DNA from 3 places in the Ruegeria sp. CDSA033 genome. Region 2 is predicted to be linked to each of the others. Evidence: riboswitches for the same ligand, from Rfam matches in the RefSeq annotation. Region 2 holds a riboswitch; each other region holds the start of a gene.
The links. A riboswitch is a leader RNA that binds a small molecule or an ion and turns the genes downstream of it on or off. The one in region 2 is predicted to bind cobalamin.

Region 1: it holds a riboswitch for cobalamin, as region 2 does, so the genes downstream of both, AC2FLA_RS21885 (metal ABC transporter ATP-binding protein) here and AC2FLA_RS10765 (hypothetical protein) in region 2, are expected to answer to the same signal.
Region 3: it holds a riboswitch for cobalamin, as region 2 does, so the genes downstream of both, AC2FLA_RS16825 (DUF1636 family protein) here and AC2FLA_RS10765 (hypothetical protein) in region 2, are expected to answer to the same signal.

What each region holds. Positions count from the first base shown of each region.
Region 1 is NZ_JBXWQI010000040.1:4-2,262, forward strand. It holds tRNA gene AC2FLA_RS21880 (tRNA-Met) at 1-74, shown strand, start outside; cobalamin riboswitch at 401-611, shown strand; gene AC2FLA_RS21885 (metal ABC transporter ATP-binding protein) at 841-1,599, shown strand; gene AC2FLA_RS21890 (metal ABC transporter permease) at 1,592-2,259, shown strand, end outside.
Region 2 is NZ_JBXWQI010000006.1:145,323-147,581, forward strand. It holds gene AC2FLA_RS10755 (DNA polymerase III subunit gamma/tau) at 1-198, opposite strand, end outside; gene AC2FLA_RS10760 (protein-tyrosine phosphatase family protein) at 356-853, shown strand; gene AC2FLA_RS10765 (hypothetical protein) at 861-1,268, opposite strand; cobalamin riboswitch at 1,353-1,572, opposite strand; gene AC2FLA_RS10770 (alpha/beta hydrolase family protein) at 1,717-2,259, shown strand, end outside.
Region 3 is NZ_JBXWQI010000014.1:50,533-52,791, forward strand. It holds gene AC2FLA_RS16815 (protein-L-isoaspartate O-methyltransferase family protein) at 1-424, opposite strand, end outside; tRNA gene AC2FLA_RS16820 (tRNA-Cys) at 652-725, shown strand; cobalamin riboswitch at 1,012-1,221, shown strand; gene AC2FLA_RS16825 (DUF1636 family protein) at 1,306-1,695, shown strand; gene cobW (cobalamin biosynthesis protein CobW) at 1,692-2,259, shown strand, end outside.

The sequences.
Region 1 (2,259 bases), on a different contig from region 2:
GGGATGGAGCAGCCCGGTAGCTCGTCAGGCTCATAACCTGAAGGTCGTAGGTTCAAATCCTACTCCCGCAACCAGCGGCAGATAACCCAAAACACCACAGCCAGACTGCAATTGATCAAATAAATCAATTGTTTAACATCTGCGCCCTGTCAGGCGAATAAACGTAAGGTCAAAGACACAATTCCTAAGCGCAAACAAAAATCCTAAGCGCAAACAAAAAAAACGGGCAGAATAAAAACAGTCAAAAAGACTGTTGGCGTGCGTCTGAAGCTACAAGAAGCGGGGCAGTGTAGTATCCACCGTTGCCTCACGTCTACCGCACCCCCTCCATCGTCGAGCAGCGACTGGAACGAATAGCCACCCCGCGCAAGTTCGTGCTCTTGTCGAATCAAATCAATTCGTATTTTGTCCTCGCGATGGTTCCCGACTGTATTCTGCGGTCAGGGATAAAAGGGAATACGGTGCGGTTCTGTAAAAAGGCCAATTCCGTGACTGCCCCCGCAACTGTAGGCGGCGAGCGACCCGAGATCGTCCACTGGGCAATAGCCTGGGAAGGATCGGGATAGCTTTGACCCGCAAGTCAGGAGACCTGCCATCCGAAATTTATGAACCTGGGCGGGGTGTCCCAGAGGGAGATGACAATGTTTCAAGCGGTCCGTACCGTGCACGACCTTGCGCTCGCTTTGCCCCTGTCCAAACACAGGAGGCGTTGCCGTTGTCATTGCAAAAAGCTGACACCCAAAGGGGTAAGTGTCTGACAGAATTCAGCGTTCCGGTCCTGGTCGCGGGGGCTCTGGCGCTGTCGGCGCTCTTGTGGCTCGCGATTTACGCGGTGATTTGATGTCGGCCGTTTTACAAATCCGCGATCTGACGTTGGGCTACCGCGACCTGACATTGTTTCACCGCCTCTCCATGGATATCGCGGCCGGAACGACCCTCGCCGTTCTTGGTGCGAACGGGTCGGGCAAGAGCACATTTGTAAAGATGCTGCTGGGCTTGATGGATCCTCTTTCGGGCAATTTGACTTGGCCGCAGGGCCGTCCTGGTGACATCGGGTATCTGGCGCAGATGACAGAGTTCGACCGCCGATTTCCCATCCGTGTGAGGGATCTTGCTGCGATGGGTGCCTGGCGCGGGTTTGGTTATCGTACCGGGCTGGACGCCGCCGCGCGCAACCGGATGGCTGCAGCGCTGGATGAGGCCGGGGTACTGGATATCGCTGACCGGCCTCTGCATATGCTGTCGGGAGGGCAACTGCAGCGCGCGCTGTTTGCGCGGGTTATCATGCAGGACGCGCCGCTGATCCTGTTGGATGAACCGTTTGCCGCAGTCGACCAAAGTACCGAAGCACATCTGTTGTCGATTATCCGCCGATGGCGCGATGAGGGGCGTGCGGTGGTTTTGGTGGTGCACGATCTTTCCTCGGTGCTGGATTATTGCAGCCACGCGCTGCTTTTGGGCGGGCAAGAGGCGACCCACGGACCGGTGAATGACGTTCTGACACCAGACCGGCTGGTTGCACAAGGATACCTCTCGGAAAGTCAGGCGTCTTGGATGTTCCGTGGCACCCATTCAACAGCGGAGCACGCCAATGTATGACCTGATCGCAGAAATGTGGAGCTTTGCCTTCATGCGTCGCGCTTTTGTGGCAACCACGGTCCTCTCGGCATCGGTCGCGCCGGTAGGCGCGTTTCTTGTTCTGCGTCGCCTATCGCTGGCTGGTGAGGCCATGGCCCATGCGATTACCCCTGGCATTGTCATCGGCTTTGTCACCGCGGGCCTGTCGGTCATGTCACTGCTGGTCGGAGGGCTTATCGCGGGTGTTGGCGTCGCCATTTTGACCGCCTTTCTCGCACGCCGGACGATCCTGCGCAGCGATGCCAGCCTTGCCTCGCTGTATCTGATCGCATTGGCGGTAGGTATCTTTATCCTGTCTGCAGCAGGGTCCGCAGTTCCACTAAAAAGCTTCCTGTTTGGATCAATCCTTGGGATCGACGACGCGTCGATGGTCCTTGTCGGCGGGGTGGCGACAGTAACATTGCTGGCATTCGCCGTTCTGCTTCGTCCGCTGATTGTCAGCACCTGTGATCCGGTTTTCTTCGAAACGCAGACGCGCCGACCGTGGTTGGTAGATCAGGGTTTTATGCTGCTGTTGGTTCTGAACCTGCTGGCCGCGTTCAAAACACTGGGAACGTTGATGGCCGTTGGCCTCATGATCCTGCCTGCGACCGCCGCGCGCTATTGGGCCAGTACGATCAC
Region 2 (2,259 bases):
TTTGGCGATAATCCGGGCAGTGGTGGTTTTGCCGGTGCCGCGAATACCAGTCATGATAAAGGCCTGCGCGATCCGATCCGCTTCGAACGCGTTTTTTAGCGTGCGCACCATTGCGTCCTGTCCAACCAGATCTGCAAAGGTTTCAGGGCGGTACTTGCGGGCAAGAACCTGATAGGCGGGGCTGGGCGTTTCGGTCATGTCTGCTCTGTCAGATTCGTGTCAGAAATGTAGCGTAGAGACCCGGGCCGCCCACGTCCACAGCAGCCTTTGTGGAATTTCGGTTTGGACAGCGTCTGTAAGCGGGATAAACCGGCTGTCAAAATTTGGTGGGCTGGTGGCAGTAGGAGCATAAGCTTTGGCAAAATTTGCAATCTACGCGCTGCCTGTTGGCTCAGGCACCTTGGCGCTGTCCCCTTTGCCTGGCGGCGGCGGTGGGTATGTGGACGATCTAAGGGTGATACAGGACTGGAACCCCGATCTGGTGATTTCAATGACCACTGAGGCCGAGATGCAGCCGGTCGGTGCAGGCAGTTTTGGTAGAGACGTTCAAAGCAGACCCGCTACCTGGGTGCATCTTCCGGTCGAGGACTTTGGCGCGCCGCCCCAGCCAATCGAAACTCTTTGGCCCCAAGCCAGCGCAGCCGCCCGGCAGGTTCTGTCCGACGGTGGACGCGTGCTGGTGCATTGCCGTGGCGGTTGTGGGCGGTCGGGGATGGTCGCGCTGAGGCTCATGGTGGAATGTGGCGAAGATCCAAACCACGCGCTAAACCGGCTGCGCTTGGCCCGACCATGCGCGGTGGAAACGGATGAGCAGAAGGCTTGGGCCATGAAACCGGCCCAGAGCGATCGGTGAACTAGGATCAGGCCGTGGCTTGTTGAACAACCTGATGCGATGGACGCGGTGCAAGGGCCGATGCCTGAAGCATGGCGCAAGGCAAGGCCGCCAAAACACCAGCAGGCAGAGTGGAAAAGTCAGGGCCGAACATCATATCGGCGTATTCGTCCAACGTGTCGGCTGAGTCGCCTGTGTTTGTCCCGCAATAGACCCTGATCCGGGCCGGGCTGGCGCGAAACCGTGCGGTGCAACCCTCATCGCAATGGGTCAGTTCGCTGGAGCCGTCCACCTCAAATTCGCTGGTCGTCATTGGTTGTGCTGTTGCCATCGCCTCGGCCAAGGCCCGAGCCATTTGGGCCAATGCGGGGCAGGTTTTCCCCGTTTTCTGGCACAGGGTGGCGGTGAATTCGTGGGTCGTTGTCTTCCAGATCATAATGCGCCCTCCGCGCGGTGAGCGGGGGACGTGGAACAGGGAACTCAGCGTACTGAAGACCTGCCCGGACACCCCGCCCGAGTTTCGGTTTTTACTTTGATGGCAGGTCTCCTGACTTGCGGGTCATTGCTTTGCCGACCTTCCCAGCCTTTCGGCCAGTGGTATTTCGGCATTGCTTACCGCTTACAGTTGCGGGGGCAGTCGCGGCCTTGGTCCGTTCCGGCATTGCCGGGCTGGACCGCACCGAGTTCCCTTTTCATCCCGCCCCAATATAAGGACGAGAACCATCACCTCATCGCTAGCGGTTGTAAGTGGCTTGAGTCAAGCGGGCTGTTTTCCATCGTTCAAGTGGACGCTTGGTCACTTTGAAAATCTGTTGACTCCAGTCGCGCAAAAGCGCCGATATGCCATATGTGAACCGAATAGTTCAGATGCTTGCGAGGGCACCATGTTGGACAACACTCCGGTCGTTTTGACCGAAGATTTCACGTTTTCTGCCGGAGACGCCGAACTGTCGGCACGGCTGTATATGCCTGCCTCGGCACCTGATGTGGCGGTTGTAGTCCATGCCGCCACAGGCGTACCGCGCGACTATTACCAGCATTTTGCGCGGTGGTTGGTGGAAGAACAGGGTATGGCCTGTCTGACCTATGACTATCGCGATTTTGGCCACTCTCTACGCGGGCGCCTGCGCGATTCGCAGGCCACGATGGCTGACTGGGCGTTGATCGACATGCCCGCTGCTCGCGCCGAAATGCGGCGCAGATTTCCCGCCGCCCAGCAGTGGAGCATTGGCCATTCGGTGGGTGGAATGCTGGGGCCAATTCAGCCCGATATTGAGCAGATCGACCGGATGATCTGTGTCTGTTCAGGTTTGGTGACGGTATCCGACCACCCCTGGCCGTATCGCGCACTGGCGACAATGTTCTGGTATGCCCACCCGCCATTGCTGGTTAAGGCATTGGGATACCTGCCGGGCAAGGCACTTGGG
Region 3 (2,259 bases), on a different contig from region 2:
GTTCGGGGGCACCTTGTTCAAGCGGGCCTACATGGACAATCGCATTGTCTGCCTCCGCCTCCATCAGGATAGACTGAGATTCGGCCGCCAGATTTTCGTCTTCCTCTACGGCAACAACCAGCTGTGCCATGCGCGCGGCAACGGCGGTCGAATACCCCAAGGCCGGAGCGATATCCAAAACCGACTCGTCGTTGGAGATATTTAATATGTCCAGCATCTTAGCCAGGGTCCGCGGCTCCAACATGCAGCGCCCATCACCCAGTTCGATCAATCCCTCGACATAAGCCGCCTCGCGCTGTGCATCCGGCACGAAATTCTCGCGCTTGACGGTCAGCATCGCGTCTATGATGGGAAACTTCGTGACATCAGAAGGACGTATCTGCGTATCGACCATCGTCCGGCGGCGGGCTGCGAAATCTGTCATTGGATCGCTCATCTTGCTCCCTTGGGTGATTGAGTTCTGCCACATCCTTGAAAAACCGGCAACGGCCCAGACACGGAAACTTTCCAATCTTCACAAGATACAACGTCGCAACCAAAGACTAAGTTGGCACCCGGCCCTGAAATTTGCGCTCCCCCCTCTGGACGCTCCTGTCGAAAGCTGCTAAAACGCCGATCACACCACGGCAAGTATTTGATTTTACTTGAAAAGGCGAGTTGGCGGAGTGGTGACGCAGCGGATTGCAAATCCGTGTACACCGGTTCGATTCCGGTACTCGCCTCCATTTATTTCCAAGCACTTAGCTTTCTGCGCTGCTTTCGCAATTTCGGACGCCTAAAGTTCAGTATCAGATGCATGTTGCGATTGCGGGTCCAGCGATTCCATTTACACAACCGCACTACTTGATTGCCAAACCGAGAAGTGCTGAATCATCTGCGACGGCCGGGCTGAATTGCGCCTCGCTGCGTGATCGGATCGCATCGGATGCCGCTGACTGACTTCGGCAAGTCGCTTTTCTGACGTAGCGGGTTTTCAAACCCCAGTCGTGCTTGACAAGCCCCCTGCCCGTGCCGCATGTCGCATGCGTTGGTGTCCATCCCCGGATGGATGAAAAGGGAATGTGCCAGCGGTTATTCCGCCAAGCACAGCCGCCCCCGCGACCGTGACCGGAGAGGGTGCCCAAAGCCACTGGCCTAATAGGCCGGGAAGGCGGGACATCCAACAGAGGCTCGCCTCTGACATCCGCAAGCCGGGAGACCTGCCAGCACCCGAAGTTGAAACCGGGCGGGGTGTTCCGGTGTCGGGTCCATGTGCAGACGCGTGGCCCGCATGAAACCCCGTCCCCCGTATAAAGGATGAGGGGGATGAGAGACGTGACCGAGACCGCACCAGTCGAGTTGCTGGTCTGCACGACATGCCGCCGTGGGTTACCTATCGAAGATGACGCCCAGCGACCCGGCACTTTGCTGCATAAAGCACTTGAACAGGCTGGCTTGCCGGACGGCGTCGACCTGAAACCGGTGGAATGTCTGTCGAACTGTGGTCAGGGATGCTCGATCGTTTTGCGTGGCGGCCCGTCCCGATGGACCTTCGTTTATGAAAACCTCGACGAGACCGACCATGTCGAGACCATCGTTGAAGGCGTCACCAAGTATCTAGCCGCTGAAGACGGTCTGGTGAAATGGCGCGAACGCCCCGAACATTTCCGCAAAAACTGTGCGGCCCGCATTCCCCCGATTGGAGCCCTGAAATGAGCAACCTTGAAAAACTCCCCGTCACTGTGATCACCGGCTTTCTGGGCTCGGGCAAAACCACGCTGGTCAAACACCTGATGCAGAATCCGCAGGGCAAGCGCCTGGCCGTTATCGTCAACGAGTTTGGTGATGTGGGTGTGGATGGCGATATCCTGAAATCCTGCGCCATTCCGGATTGCCCGGCGGAAAACATCATGGAACTTGCCAATGGCTGCATCTGCTGCACCGTAGCCGATGATTTCATCCCGACCATTGAGGCGCTGATGGCGCTGGAGCCGCGCCCCGATCACATCCTGATCGAAACGTCCGGTCTCGCCCTGCCCAAGCCGCTGCTCAAGGCGTTTGATTGGCCCGATATCCGCTCGAAAATCACCGTTGATGGTGTGATCGCTCTGGCGGACGCCGAGGCCGTCGCCGCTGGGCGTTTCGCACCAAATGTCGAAGCCGTGGACGCCCAGCGCCTGGCTGACGACTCGATCGACCACGAAACGCCCCTGTCTGAGGTGTTCGAGGATCAGATCTCCTGCGCGGATATCATCCTGCTGACCAAGCCCGATCTGGCTG